Methylobacillus flagellatus KT: one gene and its partner. Each later gene encodes a partner of the first gene's protein in a complex. Links are inferred from orthologs where the notes say so. Each region holds a gene or a part of one and is shown on either strand. Other genes may lie near its edges.

Region 1 (8,375 bases):
GGCGCAGTTCATCGACAGCGTATGTGACTTTTTCCAACCTAACCCAGGTAGTGCACGATGAGCGACGGGTATTTGATCGACAAGGCCAGGGTGCGTGCGTCGTTTGATCGTGCGGCAGGCAGTTACGACGCTGCCGCGATATTGCAGCGCGAAGTGCGCGAGCGCATGTTGCAACGCCTGGAGCTGGTGAAGATCACGCCCGGCGTCATCCTGGATGCAGGCTGCGGCACCGGCCACGCCAGTGTGGCATTGGGCAAGCGCTATCGCGGTAGCGACATCATCTCGCTGGATATTGCCATGGGTATGTTGCAGCAGACGTTGGCGCACTATCCATGGATCAAGCGTGTATTGCCGATGCCGGGGCAAAGGCGGCCTGCCGCATTGTGTGCGGATATCGAACAGCTTCCACTGAAAGATGCCAGCGTCGACTTGGTTTGGTCGAATGTGGCGATTCAGTGGTGCAACGACCTTGACAGTGCTTTTGCGGGAATGGCGCGCGTATTGCGACCGGAGGGCCTGCTCATGTTCAGCACCTTCGGGCCGGATACGCTAAAGGAATTGCGTGCAGCGTCGGGGGGCGACCATGTCCATGTCAGCCGTTTCATCGATATGCACGATATCGGCGACGCCCTGGTGCGCGCCGGTTTTTCCGATCCTGTGCTCGACGTGGAGCATTTCGTTCTCACCTATGACGACGTCCTCTCCGTCATGCGCGACCTCAAGGCCATCGGCGCGCACAATGCTGCAACGGGGCGCCCACGCGGCCTGCTGGGACGCGGATTCCTCAACCGCTTGACCGAGGCATACGAGCAATTCCGCCATGAAGGTAAATTGCCCGCAACCTATGAGGTAGTCTACGGACATGCCTGGAAACCCCAGCCCAAACAGGCGGGGCTTGCCACGGTGACTGTGCACCCGAGGAGGCCGCGTTGAGTAGCAACCGTCAACAGGCCTGGTTCGTCACTGGCACCGATACGGGCGTCGGAAAGACCATGGTCAGTAGTATGCTGGTGCGACAGTTTTCAGCGCGTGGCTTGCGCAGCGTAGGCATGAAACCTGTTGCTTCCGGCTGCGAGCGACGTGACGGGCGATTGATTTCAGAAGACGTTACGCAGCTATTGGCGGCCAGCAATGTCGATTTACCATTATCCGATATCAACCCCTATGCCTTCGAGCCGGCGATTGCACCGCATATCGCCGCCAAACAGGCAGGCGTGCGGATCGATCTGGAGCCTATTGCAGCTGCCTTCAGGCGTTTGCAGGCGCAAGCGAATGTCGTGATCGTCGAGGGCGCGGGCGGTTTCTATGTGCCGTTGGATGAGCAGCATGATATGGCCGACCTTGCTGCCAAGCTTGGTTTGCCGGTGATTCTGGTGGTCGGCATGCGCCTGGGATGCATCAATCATGCATTGTTGACAGCCGAGGCGATCAGGCAACGCGGCCTGACGCTGGCTGGCTGGGTCGCGAACCAAGTGGATCCTGGGATGGCGATGCTGGAAGACAACCTGCAGACGTTGAAGCAGCGTATGCCTTCGATCTATCTAGGGTTTATTCCATGGCAGGATCAAGCAAGCACTGCTGAAGACACGGATATTGTGAGTGTATTGTGGCAGTGAGGAAGTATTTCAATACCTTGAAGTGCCGCTGTACAAATCATGCTGGCAAATAAATTCCAATACCTTGTCAGGTACTAAGTAGCGCGGTGTGCAGCCATATGCAAGAGATTCCCGGATCTTGGTCGCCGAGATGTCCAGCGCGGTGATTTCCTGCACCCATATCCCATGCTCCGCTTGAATAGGCAATTGTTGTGCGTCCGAGAGCATATGCGTCTGGAGGAATGCGTCCAATACCAGGTTGCTTGAAGGCAATGCCGCGCCAGGTCGTGTGGTCACCACAATATGCGCGAATTGCAATAGCTCCTGCCAGCGGTGCCAGCTGGTGATACCGGCAAAGGCATCCATGCCCATCAGCAGGCAGAGCCTGGCCTTGCCCTGCAATCCTTCGTGCAGGAATTGCAGGGTGTCTATGGTATAGGAGTAGCCTTGCCGCTCCAGCTCCTGCGTATCCAGCTTGAATAAGGGATTGCCGGCAATCGCGAGGGCAACCATTTCCGCGCGTTGCGTGGCAGAGGTCATGGGCTGTTCACGGTGGGGAGGCGTGGCGGAGGGGATAAAGCGGACTTCCGCCAAACCCAAGGACTCGGCCAGTTCCTGCGCCATGCGCAGGTGACCGAAGTGGATGGGATCGAAGGTGCCGCCCATCACGCCGATGAGCGGCAAGGGTGTTGCTGGAGGTGCCATGCCAAGCGTCATGCTGGTGAAATGCAGGTGTGAGGGCATCAGGCCCTGACTTCACCATCGCCCAGCACGATGTACTTGAGGCTGGTCAATCCTTCGAGACCGACCGGACCGCGGGCATGCAGCTTGTCGGTGGAAATGCCGATCTCGGCACCCAGGCCGTATTCGAAGCCATCGGCAAAGCGGGTGGAAGCGTTGACGATGACACTGCTGGAGTCCACTTCGCGCAAGAAGCGGCGCGCGTTGGTGTAGTTCTCGGTGACGATGGCCTCGGTATGCTGGGAAGAGTACTGATTGATATGGGCGATGGCTTCGTCCACATCCGCAACCACCTTCACCGAGATGATCGCGGCAAGGTATTCGGTGTAGTAGTCCTCTTCGGTGGCAGGCTTGGCCTGCGGCACCAGCGCGCGGGTTTCGCTGCAGCCGCGGATTTCCACGCCCTTGCTGATCAGCATCGCAGTTAGCGGTGGCAACGCTTCTTGCGCAATGCTGCGCGCTACCAACAGCGATTCCGCGGTGTTGCAGGTGCCGAGGCGCTGGGTCTTGGAGTTCTCCAGGATGCGCAATGCCTTGGCGAGGTCGGCGCTTTCGTCAATATAGACATGGCAATTGCCATCAAGATGTTTGATGACAGGGATGCGCGCTTCGTTGGAGATGCGCTCGATCAGGCCTTTGCCGCCGCGCGGCACAATGACGTCGACATAATCCTTCATGGTGATGAGTTCGCCGACAGCGGCGCGGTCGGTCGTCGCTACCACTTGCACTGCGCTGGCAGGCAGCGCTGCGGCAGCCAGGCCTTCATGCACGATGGCGGCCAGGGCGCGGTTGCACTGGATGGCTTCGGAGCCGCCACGCAGGATGGCGGCATTACCGGACTTGATGCAGAGGCCGGCGGCGTCGACAGTGACATTGGGGCGCGCTTCGTAGATGATGCCGATCACGCCCAAGGGCACGCGCATCTTACCAATCTGGATGCCGGATGGGCGGTATTTGAAGTCCGACATTTCCCCGATAGGGTCGGGCAGGCCGGCGATTTGCTCCAAGCCTTCCGCCATGGTGTCGATGCCTTTTTCGCTCAGCACGAGGCGGTCCAGCATGGCGGGCTCCAGGCCGTGACGGCGCGCTGCTTCCAGGTCGGCTGCGTTGGCGGCCAGCAATGTGTCGCGCTCGCGGCGGATGGCGGTGGCGATGGCGCGCAAGGCCTTGTTTTTGGTCTCGGTGTCGGCGCGCGCCATTGCGCGTGAAGCGGTGCGGGCTTCGCTGCCGAGCTGTTGCATGTAGTGTTTGATGTCTTCCATTCCTGCCTCTATTTCCTGCTGCCTATGCGCGCCAGACCGAAGCACAGGCGCGAGATTTCCAGCCATGGATCCTGGTTCAACAGGCCTTTGGCGGCTTTGTCGATTTCAGCCAGTTTTTGCAGCGCAGCCTCAAGCTGGCGCATGCTAAGACGAGAGAGCGCCCGTTTCACCAGGTTTTGCCGTTCGCCGTAAATCCTGGCTTGCTGCATGGCGCTGTTGAGATTGCCGCCGCGGCTTTCAGCATATTTTACCTTGACCAGCCCGCGCAACACCCAGGCCAGGGCGCTCATGATGGCAACCGGTTGTGCGCCTTCCTCGCGCAGGCCATGCAATATGCGCACCGCATGCTCGCTATCGCCACTCAGCACGGCATCGCCCAGTTGAAAGGCATCATAGCGCGAAACATTCAATACCGCTTCCCGCACCTTGCTGCCATCCAGCGTGCCTTCAGGGTACAGCAGGCCGAGTTTCTGGATTTCCTGGTGTGCGGCGAGCAGGTTGCCTTCAACCTGGTGGGCGAGGAATTCCAGCGTTTCCTGATCGGTATTCTGGCCCTGACCGGCAAGGCGGTTCGCGATCCATTGCGGCAAGGCCGATGGCGCGACTTCATGGAGTGCAAGCGAGACGCCGTGATTTTCCAATGCAGCAAACCAGGCGCTGTTCTTGGCGTCGCGCTCTAGCTTGGGCAGGATGACGATGGTCACTGTATCGGGGATGGCGTGTTCCGCCAGTGCGGTCAGGGCCTTGCCGCCGTCCACGCCGGGCTTGCCCGACGGAACCGCGATCTCGAGGATGCGCCGGCTGGCGAACAGGGAAATGGATTGACCGAAGGCTGCCACTTGTTGCCAGTTAAAATTGCGCTCCACAGTGAGGCGGGTGCGTTCGTCGTAGCCTGCGGCCCGCGCGGCAGCACGGATGGCATCCAGGCTCTCGCGCTGGGCCAGGGGCTCATCGCCCATGAGGACATAAAGCGGTGCCAGGCCTTGGGCCAGGTGCCGCTCCAGCTCCTGCGGCTTGATCCTCATTCCACGGTGTCGTCCAGCGAGCGTAGGTCAGGTGCGCGCGGCTTGCCTTTGGCCGGTTTGATGACCATGAGGCGGCGCAGCAATTCGCGCACAGCATCATCCTTCATGTCATTGTAGAGCCGCTCCTGCTCAAGCTGTTTGGCGAGCAACTGCGCATCGTCATAAGTGATCTCACGCCGGCCCCTGATAGTCTGCACATCGCCCCAGGTTTCACTGGAGGGATCGCGCACACGGAAATTCACGGTATAGAAAAGCTCGAATTCGCGCACCAGGCCGCGGCCGCTCAAAGAAAGAATGCGCTGTTCCTGCGACTCGCTCATGATTTCAAGGAGCAGGTCGGCCTGGTCCGGCGAACTGACGATCTTGACGCCATTCACCGTCAGCGAGCGTTTGAATGGCTTGGAGATGGAAATGGTCGGCCCCTGAATGAACAAGGTATTGAACTTGAGGTCAGCCACGCCGCGCATCTTGAAGCCGCAGGCAGTGAGCGCCAGGAGCATGGCAAGCAGAATCCAGCGGGCGATGCGCATATACATGGTTTATCCTACGACGATGTTGACGAGTTTGTTAGGCACGACGATGATCTTGCGCACGCTGCCTTCGGCCAGGTATTTCTGGATGCATTCCTGCTGCACAGCCAGGGCTTCGATCGCGGCCTTGTCCAGTGTGCGGGAAACGGTCATGCTGCCTCGCAGTTTGCCGTTGACCTGTAGCACCAGCTCGATTTCATCCTGCACCATGGCGGCCTTGTTGGCAACCGGCCAGCGGGTGTCGAGGAGCTGGGTGCCCGGGCGTAGCGCCTGCCAGAGTGCATGGCAAATGTGAGGCACAATGGGCGAAAGCAGCAATATGATATTTTCCAGTGCCTCCTGGCGGATGGCGCGCGTCGTCGCGTCATGGCCTTCGATCTTGGCATAGGCATTCATGAGCTCCATCACTGCTGCAATGGCGGTATTGAACGCATGGCGGCGCCCATAGTCATCAGTCACTTTTTCGATGGTCTGGTGCAGCTGGCGGCGGAAAGCCTTGAGCTCGGCTGAAAGGTCGCCCATGGTGAATGCCGCCACGATGCCGGATTCGACGTGGTTGGCGACAGCGGTCCACACGCGCTTGAGGAAACGATGTGCCCCCTCTACGCCGGCATCGGACCACTCCAGGCTTTGCTCGGGCGGTGCCGCGAACATCATGAACAGGCGGGCGGTGTCTGCGCCGTAATTGTCGATGAGTTCCTGCGGGTCGACCGTATTGCCCTTGGACTTCGACATTTTGCTGCCGTCCTTCAATACCATGCCCTGGGTGAGCAGCTTGGTGAATGGCTCATCATGCCGGACCAGGCCGACATCGCGCATGAGCTTGTTGAAGAAGCGTGCGTATAGCAAATGCAGGATAGCGTGTTCGATGCCGCCAATATATTGGTCGACTGGCAGCCAGTAGTTGGCACGCTCGTCCACCATGCTGCTATGGGCATCAAAGCTGGCGTAGCGCGCGAAGTACCAGGATGATTCGACAAAGGTATCCATGGTATCGGTCTCGCGCGTCGCTTTTTCGCCGCAGCTCGGGCAGGTGGTTTCGTAAAAAGCCGGATCTTTCTTGATTGGAGAGCCGACGCCATCCATGACCACGTCTTCCGGCAGGACGACGGGCAATTGCTCCGCAGGCACCGGCACTTCGCCGCAGCTTGGGCAATGCACGATGGGAATTGGGCAACCCCAATAGCGCTGGCGCGAGATGCCCCAGTCGCGCAGGCGATATTGCGTCCGCCTCTTGCCCAGGTTCTTGGCAGCCAATGCTGCGGCGATGGCGTCACTGGCCTGGCTGAAATCCAAGCCGTTGAAATCGCCCGAGTCGAACAGGATGCCGTGCTCGGTATAAGCTGCCTGCAATGGCAATTCAAGCTCCCCGTGAGCTGGCTTGATCACCGCCTTGATCGGCAACTTATACTTGCTGGCAAACTCGAAATCGCGTTCGTCGTGCGCGGGCACGGCCATGACGGCGCCTTCGCCATAGCTGATCAATACGTAGTTGGCGACCCAGACCGGCAGTTTTTCTCCGGTGATTGGATGCAGTACGAACAGGCCAGAATTCATGCCTTTTTTCTCGGCGGTGGCAAGGTCGGCTTCCGCCACGCTGCCCCGCTTGCATTCCTCGATGAAGGCTTGCAGGGCAGGATTGTCCTTGGCGGCCTGCGTCGCCAATGCGTGTTCTGCCGCAATGGCAACATAGGTGGCGCCCATCAGCGTATCGGGACGGGTGGTATAGACCTTGAGCGTACCGTTGCCGACAGCCAGCGGAAACTCCACCTCGCAACCGTAGCTCTTGCCGATCCAGTTGCGCTGCATGGTCTTGACCTGCTCAGGCCAGCCGTCGAGTTTGTCGAGGTCAGCCAGCAGTTCTTCCGCATAGGCAGTGATCTTCATGAAGTATTGCGGGATATCGCGCTTCTCGACCAGCGCGCCCGAGCGCCAGCCACGTCCATCGATCACCTGCTCATTGGCGAGCACGGTCTGATCGACCGGATCCCAGTTCACTGTGGCGGTTTTCTTGTAGATGAGGCCCTTTTTGTAGAGCTCGGTGAACAGCCATTGCTCCCAACGATAGTAGTCCGGCTTGCAGGTGGCGATTTCTCGTTGCCAATCCACGGCAAGACCCAGACTCTTCAGTTGGCCCTTCATGTGCTCGATGTTGCTGTACGTCCAGCCTGCGGGCGCGACATTGTGCTTGATGGCGGCATTCTCTGCGGGCAAGCCAAAGGCGTCCCAGCCCATGGGCTGCATGACGTTGTAGCCGCGCATACGGTGGAAGCGGCTCAATACGTCGCCGATGGTGTAGTTGCGGACGTGTCCCATATGCAGCTTGCCGGATGGGTAGGGGAACATAGACAGGCAGTAATACTTGGGCTTGTCCGAGACTTCCGTTGCAGTGAATGTGGCGTTGGATTCCCAATATTGCTGTGCTTGTTGCTCTATGTCGCGGAATGGATACTGCTGCTGCATGATGGCTAGGCGTCTGGATTAAGAATTTGAAAGCAAAATTATACCTGAAGCCGCGCCGTTTTCCTGAACTCGGCAACTGCAAATACGATGGTGCGGCGCGTATGGATATGCGCAGCCATTCATGGTTTGGCATGGTTAGAAAGGCGGCCGATAGTCAATTGCGTATTTGACTATTTTTTCTTATTGAAATATGGATATGTCAATAAGTGCATGCTTATTTTTTACATAATAAATTGATTTTTATATTTATTTTAATGTCTTTGTTCTGGAGGGGATTGCAATTGGTTACATATTTTAACAATTTAACAGGCCTGAATGCTTAAAGAATGGACTCCTCAACGCCGTAACAATGCAGGTGAGCCAGCTCTTCGCAAAAGGGAAGGCGGATTGGATCAAGCGCTCATGTTGAGGTCACGGTAGTGATCCCGGACTGAGCAGATGAAAGAGTGCCTGTCATGGCTGCAGCATATAAAAACAAAGGAGAGTGGTTAAGGTGAAGTTTTCAGATTTGAGGATAGGGGTGCGTTTGGGGGCGGGGTTTGCTGTGATCTTGTTGCTGATGATGATCATGGTGGCTTTCGGCTTGGCTCAGCTTGCCAATGTGGGAAGCACGGCGAAGCAAGTGGTGGAAACTGAGCTGAAAAAGGAACGCATCACCACGGAGTGGGTGTCGAATGCCACCCAGAATGGATTGCGCACCCTCGCCGCGATCAAGAGTTCCGATGCGGCCATGTATGACATGTACATCCAGCAAATTGC
Region 2 (8,214 bases), 2.3 Mb from region 1 along the record:
AGCCCAGCAATTCAACACCTGGATCAAGCCACTGCGCTTCGAAGCACGCGAAGGAACCTTGCGACTGCTCGCGCCCAACCGTTTCGTACAGCAATGGGTGAAAGACCGTTTCCTGCAAAAGATCAGCGCTCTAGCGGAAGAGGTATTATCCACACCTGTGCAGATCGAGCTGGCCTTGTACGATGCCAGCGAAAAGTCACCCATAACGCTCGCAAAACCCAAACCCGCTGAAGCGCCCGGCGCTGCAGCAAAAATTGAAGCTGAAATCAGCAAAGTCACGAAAACTGTCTCGCCTGCCAAACCCGCTTCAGCCGCGCCCAAAAAACCCAAAACGTTAACGGAGACCAGCGGTCTCAACCCGGCATTCCGCTTTGACAATTTTGTCACGGGCAAGGCCAATCAATTGGCTCGCGCTGCAGCAATCCAAGTAGCAGAAAACCCAGGTACTGCCTATAACCCATTGTTCATCTATGGCGGGGTCGGCTTGGGCAAGACCCATGTTCTGCAAGCGATCGGCAACCACCTGAAGTCGCAGCGACCCGATGCCAAGATCCGCTATCTGCACGCCGAACGCTATGTTTCAGATGTGGTGAAAGCCTACGAACACAAGGCTTTCGACGAATTCAAGCGCCAGTATCATTCCCTGGATCTACTGTTGATCGACGATATCCAGTTCTTCGCCAAGAAGAGCCGCACGCAGGAAGAGTTCTTCTATGCCTTCAATTCGCTGATTGAAGCCAAGAAACAAATCATCATCACCTGCGATACCTATCCCAAGGAAATCGCCGATGTCGATGAACGCCTGCGCACACGCTTCAGCTGGGGTCTGACCGTGGCAGTAGAACCGCCCGAGCTGGAAATGCGCGTCGCGATCCTGCTCAAGAAAGCAGAAGCAGCCAGGGTCACGCTGGATGAAGATGTAGCATTCTTTATTGCCAAGCAAGTGCGCTCCAGCGTTCGTGAACTCGAGGGCGCACTGAACCGCATCATCGCGATGGCCAACTTCACCGGGCATGCCATCGACGTCAGCCTGGCCAAGGAAGCCCTAAAGGATCTGATCGCTGTACGTGGCCGCCAGATCACCATCGAGAACATCCAGAAAACCGTTGCTGATTATTACAAGATCAAGGTCGCCGAGATGTACAGCAAGAAGCGCTCACGCAACTTTGCCCGTCCACGACAGATTGCCATGACACTGGCACGTGAGCTCACCAACCACAGCTTTCCTGAAATCGGCGAAGCCTTTGGCGGTAGGCACCATACCACGGTCATGCACGCTTGCGATGAAATCGAACAATTGCGGCAGAATGATCAAAACGTGGCACGCGATATCGCGGTATTGATCCAAGTCATCCGCGATTAGGAAGGGCATCAGGCCTATGGAAAGGCTGTGGGTAGAAATACAGTTTAAAAGCGTTTTTCAGAAAGCGGTAAAATAAGCCACAATCTATCCACAGCAGCGTATAACAGTTTCAAGATGGTACAGCCTCTCAAAGGTTGTTGATTTTAAATTTAAAAATGGCGTTATCAACAGAAGTTTCCGACATTATTGTTATTACCAATTTATTTTTTATATATTAGGTTTTAAAGATATGAACATCAAAATCAATCGCGATACACTGCTAAAACCTCTTTCATCCGTCAGTAGTATTGTTGAAAGACGTCATACCTTGCCTATACTCTCCAACCTGCTTCTGGAAGCCAAACAAGACAAAATCAAGCTGACAGCCACGGATCTCGAAATGCAGATTTCACTCTCTGTAGACTCAGCCGCAGGGGGTGAGCTTTCGACCACCATCTCCGCCAAGAAACTTCTCGATATTTGCCGTTCATTGCCTGAAAACGCTGAAATCACGATGGCTACCCAGGACAGCCGCATCCAGGTAAAGACCGGGAAAAGCCGTTTCAACCTGCAGACATTGCCTGCCGGTGATTATCCATTGATGACCAAGACGGAGGATGCCAGCAGTACACTCATCAAGATCGGCCAGAAATCCTTGAAACGCCTATTCAAGCAAGTCGAGTTTGCCATGGCGCAGCAAGATATCCGTTACTACCTCAATGGCTTGCTGTTCGAGGTCAACGGCAACCGCCTGAATGTCGTGGGTACCGATGGCCACAGGTTGAGTTTCACTTCCACCGAACTTGCCAGCAGCTATGAAAAACAGGAAATCATTCTGCCTCGCAAGACGGTGATCGAATTGATAAAACTGTTGGACGAAAGCGAAGATGAGGTCACAATAGAGCTTGCCAATGGCCAAGCTAATTTTGCATTTGGAGATATCCACTTGATTTCAAAGGTGATTGATGGGAAATTCCCGGATTACACCCGCGTCATCCCGACAGGACACCAGAACAGTTTTTCCGTGGATCGCACGATGATCCTACTGTCCATGCAGCGTGCTTCCATTCTTTCCAATGAAAAATACCGTGGCATTAGGATGGTGCTCTCAGCCAATAGCCTGAAATTGATCAGCACCAACAGCGAGCAGGAAGAAGCCGAAGAAGAGCTTGAAATCAGCTACGGGGGTAGCAACCTGGACATCGGCTTTAACGTCACCTATATGATCGACGTACTAAACAACTCAGATAGCGAAAGCGTGACCTTCTCCTTTGCAGATGCGAATAGCAGTTGCCTGGTGACTGTTGAAAACGACGATAACTACAAATACGTCGTCATGCCAATGAGAATTTAACTTACTGAATATTAAAATAATTTATTGTTTCACGTGAAACCTACAGGACTATGACCGATTACAATTCCGATAGTATTAAAATCCTCGAAGGCCTAGATGCAGTTCGTAAACGCCCCGGTATGTATATTGGCGATACATCCGATGGCAGCGGTTTACACCATATGGTGTTCGAGGTGCTGGATAACGCAATTGATGAAGCCCTGGCAGGTCACTGTGATGACATCAAGGTCACTATCCATCCTGATAATTCCATCAGTGTTTCCGATAATGGGCGCGGCATTCCAACCGACATCAAGGAAGACGACAAGCACGAACCCAAGCGTTCTGCCGCTGAAATCGTGATGACTGAACTGCATGCCGGGGGCAAGTTTGACCAGAATTCCTACAAGGTTTCCGGTGGTTTGCACGGGGTGGGCGTTTCTGTCGTGAACGCGCTTTCAGACTGGCTGAAATTGCGGATTTTCCGCAATGGCCAGGTCCATCAGATGGAATTCCGCCGAGGGGTGGCTGTTTCTCCACTCACCATTACCGGGACAACGGAACGGCGCGGTACCGAGGTACACTTCCTTGCGTCCACTGAAACATTCACCAATGTGGAATTTCATTTTGAAATTTTGGCAAAACGCATCCGTGAGCTTTCCTTCCTCAACAATGGTGTCAAGATCGAGTTGATCGACCAGCGCAACGGAAAATCGGAAAATTTTGCCCACTCTGGCGGCGTCAGGGGCTTTGTCGAATACATGAACCGCAGCAAGACCGTCCTGCACCCTAAGCCTTTCTATGCATCGGGTGAAAAAGACGGCATCATCGTAGAAGTCTCCATGCAATGGAACGACTCCTACAGTGAAAACGTATTGTGCTTCACCAATAACATTCCCCAGCGTGACGGTGGAACCCATTTGACCGGATTGCGTACGGCCATGACGCGCACGCTCAACAGTTATATCGAGCAGAATGATTTGGCGAAAAAGGCCAAGGTAGATACCAGCGGAGACGATATGCGGGAAGGATTGACTTGCGTATTATCCGTCAAGGTACCCGAGCCGAAATTCTCTTCCCAGACCAAGGACAAGCTCGTATCCAGTGAAGTACAGCCCGTTGTGCAGGAAGTGGTATCTGCGAAACTGGCCGAATTCCTGCTGGAAAACCCGAACGAAGCCAAGATCATCTGCAACAAGATTATCGATGCCGCCCGGGCGCGCGATGCTGCCCGCAAGGCACGTGAAATGACACGCCGCAAAGGTGCCATGGATACCATGGGCCTACCAGGCAAGCTGGCCGACTGCCAGGAAAAAGACCCAGCCCTCAGCGAACTCTACCTCGTCGAGGGAGATTCGGCGGGCGGATCAGCAAAACAGGGTCGGGACCGCAAATTCCAGGCCATTCTCCCATTGAAGGGCAAAATCCTGAATGTGGAAAAAGCACGTTTCGACAAGCTGTTGTCCTCACAGGAAATTGCGACCCTGATTACCGCATTGGGTACTGGGATCGGCAAGGCCGATTTCAATCCCGAAAAGCTGCGATACCACCGCATCATCATCATGACCGATGCCGACGTTGACGGTGCTCACATCCGAACCTTGTTGCTGACCTTCTTCTACCGCCAGATGGGCGAGCTGGTCGAACGCGGCCATGTCTATATTGCCCAGCCTCCCTTGTACAAGGTCAAGCAAGGCCGTGACGAGCGTTATCTCAAGGATGAGCAGGAACTGGACCAGTATCTTCTGCAATCCGCGCTCAAGGGGGCGGAACTGCTCAAGCAGGCCGATGGTGAAACCATCAGCGGCGAAGCACTGGCTGCCATTGCCAAACAAATGGTATTGACTGAAGCCATTATCCGCCGGCTGAGCCCCTTGTACGATGAAAGCATCCTGCGTGCATTGATCAGCCTGGGCAAGCTCGAGTTGGACACTGAAACACAAGCCGAAGCGACAGCAGCAAAGCTACGGGCCTTGCTGGGTCACACAGGCAGTGAAGTGCTGGTGACGCAGAACCAGGAAAACGGTGATTACCGTTTGGAAATCAACAAGTACATCCACGGCAACCTGCAAGCCAGCGTGATCGATAGCGATTTCATCAACAGTGGCGATTACCAGCAAATTCTTGCAACTTCCCTGACATTGCAAGGACTCGTAGGCGAAGGTGCGACTATCAAGCGGGGCGAGAAACAGCAACCGGTCAACAGCTTCAAGGAGGCCCTTGACTGGCTCATGTCCGAAGCCAAGCACGGACTCAATATCCAGCGTTACAAAGGGCTGGGCGAAATGAACCCAGAACAGTTGTGGGAAACTACCATGGATCCCGCCGTACGCCGCTTACTCAGAGTGCAGATCGATGATGCAATTGCCGCTGATGAAATCTTCACTACGTTGATGGGAGATCAGGTGGAGCCGCGCCGCGCCTTTATCGAAGGCAATGCGCTGGGTGTGAGCAATCTTGATGTTTGATTGAAGGCTGCAGAAGCTGCCGGAAAAAACGGCGCTTCTGCACGAGTGCAGTACCAGGTAAAGGTGTTCCCGCCAGTGGAGATGATAGTGGCTTATACCTTCACTTTCCGGAAAGGGAATCCAGCCATTTCAATGGTTTGGGCGAAACAACATAGGTAATGCCGCCAATATCCGACTTGAAAACAAATCCATAGTTGAATACCGCAGCATCCGGAAACCAGAATACCACTGGTTCCTGGCGGTTGATGCCGTCATAGCCATGCGCGAGTGCGGCATCATGGGCATAGTGGTAACTCGCCAGGAATGTTTCTACAGTGGGATGATCTGCCACTAGCCCATTGACTGCTGCTTCCGCCCAGTGACCGCCCAGCAGGTGTGCGGTTTCGCCTACGGTCCTGAGATAAAGCCAGCCATGGTCAATCGGGGCAATTTTGTACACATTCCATTGATCTTTCATAGGGATATTCCTGAGCCGGATAATGGGAAAAGTATCCAATATGTGGCACATTTTTACCACGGTCATTTGGCGGGATTTGCCATTGATGAAATAATGTCGGGCTTGCTTTTCCCATACCAAGCCCGTATTGGACCCATGTGATTTCCTTGATTCAGCCATTATTTAAACGAGATATCCATGGGTTGTATACGCCTGAACCATGCCGGCGCATGACAATGGCTGCTGAGCAGTACCGGAGCATATGATGTCAAATGCAGTACCCAGCGGGTTGAGCCCTGCCCAAATCAAGACCAATGTATTGAGCGGACTGACCGTGGCGCTGGCGATGGTGCCAGAGACGATTGCTTTTGCATTTGTGGCACATGTCTCGCCATTGACCGGCTTGTATGCAGCGGTCATCGTGTCTTTTATCACCTCCGCCTTTGGGGGAAGGCCGGGAATGATTTCAGGGGCTGCAGGCTCATTGGCGGTGGTCATGACGGCCTTGGTCGTACAGCACGGGGTCGAGTACTTGTTTGCGACGGTGGTGCTCATGGGAGTGCTGCAAGTATTGTTCGCAGTGGCGAGAATGGGCAAGTACATCCGTATGGTGCCTTATCCGGTCATGCTAGGGTTTGTGAATGGCCTAGCCATGGTCATTTTCTTTGCCCAGTTCAATCATTTCAAGGTCGCGGCGGATGATGGCAGTCTGCAGTGGATGAGCGGCCCATTGCTTTACACCATGCTAGGGCTGGTTGGGTTGACGATGGCGGTGATTTACCTGCTGCCGCGAGTGACCAGGGTGGTGCCGTCGGCGCTGGTTGCAATTGTGATGGTATCTGCGGCGGTTGCCGTCATGGGCTTGGAAACCAGGACGGTCGGCGATCTCGGGTCGATTGCAGGGGGATTGCCCAGTTTCCATGTCCCGCAGGTGCCGTTCAATCTGGAGACCATGAAGATCATCTTCCCTTATTCCCTGATCCTTGCTGCCATCGGACTGATCGAAACCTTGCTGACGCTCAATCTTATAGACGAGATGACCAATACGCGTGGCCAGCCCAACCGCGAATCCATGGCACAAGGTGCTGCCAATGTGGCAACCGGCTTTTTCAGTGGCATGGGAGGTTGCGCGATGATCGGACAGAGCATGATCAACATGAATGCAGGAGGCTTGCATCGTTTGTCCGGTATTGCCATGTCAGCATTCCTGCTGTCCTTTATTCTCTTTGCCTCGCACTGGATCGAAATGATCCCGCTTGCAGCCCTGATCGGCGTGATTTTTGTCATGGCGATCAAGACCTTTGAATGGGGTAGTTTCAGATTGTTTGGCAAGATTCCTGTGCCGGATATCTTTGTCGGCATCCTGGTAGCTATCATTACGCTGATCAGTGACCTGGCAATTGCTGTACTGGTCGGCGTGATTGTCTCCGCGCTGGTGTTTGCGTGGGAGCACGCCAAGGAGATAGCCGCGACCACCTATATCGACGAAGCGGGTCGCAAGGTCTATAGGCTCAAGGGTAGTGTGTTCTTTGCCTCGATCGCCAACTTCCAGGCCTTGTTTACGCCGCAGGAAGATCCAGTGCAGGTGGTAGTGGACTTCAAACAGGCCAAGGTCGTGGATCACTCGGCGCTGGCTGCGATTGATGCCTTGGCTGAGCGCTATGCGCAGCAGGGCAAGCAGTTATCGCTCAAGCACCTGAGCCCGGATTGCCGGGCATTGCTCGGGCGTGCGCGCGACCTGGTCGAGGTCAATTTGCTCGAAGACCCGACTTATCCGGTAGCAGACGATAAGCTGGGTTAGTGTTTTTGCGCTGGATCATCAAATCCACGGGTATCTACTTCACGCTGAAACGGTACTGGTTACGTCCCATGGATTTTCCATCCTGCCCGGTGATCTCGGCCTTGATCTCATATTGCCCCTTCTCAAGCACTGGTAGCGCGTAATCACGCAGCTTGTAGCCGGAATCAGGTAGCATTTCCAGTGGCAGTTTAAGCATATCCAATGGCTTACCCTCCCGATATAGGGTCACTGTATAACTTGCATGCTCGAATCCGCTCCAGGTATCGTTAATCGCCCATAGCCCAATCCGAGGTGAGGCGCCTGCCTCGTACTCGTCCTGCTTCCATTCCAAGCTGGGCAGGACGGGCTGGTAAGCCACGCGCAATGCTTCATAGCCTGCCTTGGGTTCCCGCCAATAATCGACGATGCCCCAATTGATGGAAGGCCAGTTTTCCACAAACATGAATTGGAACACGGCCGAAACCGGCGCATAACGCTGCCGACGGTAATTCTCCACGGCGAACTGGATCAAGCGCGCCTGATAATGCTGGCTGTTGGCAATGAATTCCTCAATGTTGCCGCCTTGCTTCACGCCAGCAAACTCGAATGTCTCCTTGCGCTGGAAGTTGTGATACTCCCATACCTGCCATTTTGCTTCAGTATCGGGCCAGAGCAATGCTTTGCTGAACATGCGTTCCAGGCTCTTGAGGTTAGGCAGCGCCTGGGCGCCGAATTCCGTGCTCCATGGAGTCGGGGCAGGGCGGGAAAATGCGAGCCAGTGGTCGAAGTACCATCCCATCCATTCGTGCTCCTTGGTGGCAGATTCCTTGCGTACCACGCGCAATGTATCCAGCT

The links.
Region 2: the proteins of holA (region 1) and dnaN are in contact, whole or in part, in a cryo-EM structure (PDB 8GIZ), measured with the Escherichia coli proteins. The link is inferred for Methylobacillus flagellatus KT from one-to-one orthologs.

Annotation. Positions count from the first base shown.
Region 1 is NC_007947.1:2,305,586-2,313,960, reverse strand. The notes cover bases 2,616-5,586. They hold holA (DNA polymerase III subunit delta), read right to left. Parts: upstream 4,624-5,586; coding sequence 3,607-4,623; downstream 2,616-3,606. Other genes in these bases: leuS (leucine--tRNA ligase), read right to left, coding at 5,163-5,586; lptE (LPS assembly lipoprotein LptE), read right to left, coding at 4,620-5,159; MFLA_RS11040 (glutamate-5-semialdehyde dehydrogenase), read right to left, coding at 2,616-3,598. Also shown: pimeloyl-ACP methyl ester esterase BioH, read left to right, coding at 1-61; malonyl-ACP O-methyltransferase BioC, read left to right, coding at 58-933; bioD (dethiobiotin synthase), read left to right, coding at 930-1,616; nadD (nicotinate-nucleotide adenylyltransferase), read right to left, coding at 1,626-2,300; more of MFLA_RS11040, read right to left, coding at 2,339-2,615; more of leuS, read right to left, coding at 5,587-7,616; MFLA_RS14665 (hypothetical protein), read left to right, coding at 7,643-7,786; MFLA_RS11020 (methyl-accepting chemotaxis protein), read left to right, coding at 8,110-8,375. UniProt on the Escherichia coli protein: Part of the beta sliding clamp loading complex, which hydrolyzes ATP to load the beta clamp onto primed DNA to form the DNA replication pre-initiation complex.
Region 2 is NC_007947.1:96-8,309, forward strand. Bases 835-3,644 are described here. They hold dnaN (DNA polymerase III subunit beta), read left to right. Parts: upstream 835-1,592; coding sequence 1,593-2,696; downstream 2,697-3,644. Other genes in these bases: dnaA (chromosomal replication initiator protein DnaA), read left to right, coding at 835-1,363; gyrB (DNA topoisomerase (ATP-hydrolyzing) subunit B), read left to right, coding at 2,747-3,644. Also shown: more of dnaA, read left to right, coding at 1-834; more of gyrB, read left to right, coding at 3,645-5,143; MFLA_RS00020 (hypothetical protein), read right to left, coding at 5,244-5,600; MFLA_RS00025 (SulP family inorganic anion transporter), read left to right, coding at 5,845-7,380; MFLA_RS00030 (glycoside hydrolase family 2 protein), read right to left, coding at 7,415-8,214. UniProt on the Escherichia coli protein: Confers DNA tethering and processivity to DNA polymerases and other proteins. Acts as a clamp, forming a ring around DNA (a reaction catalyzed by the clamp-loading complex) which diffuses in an ATP-independent manner freely and bidirectionally along dsDNA.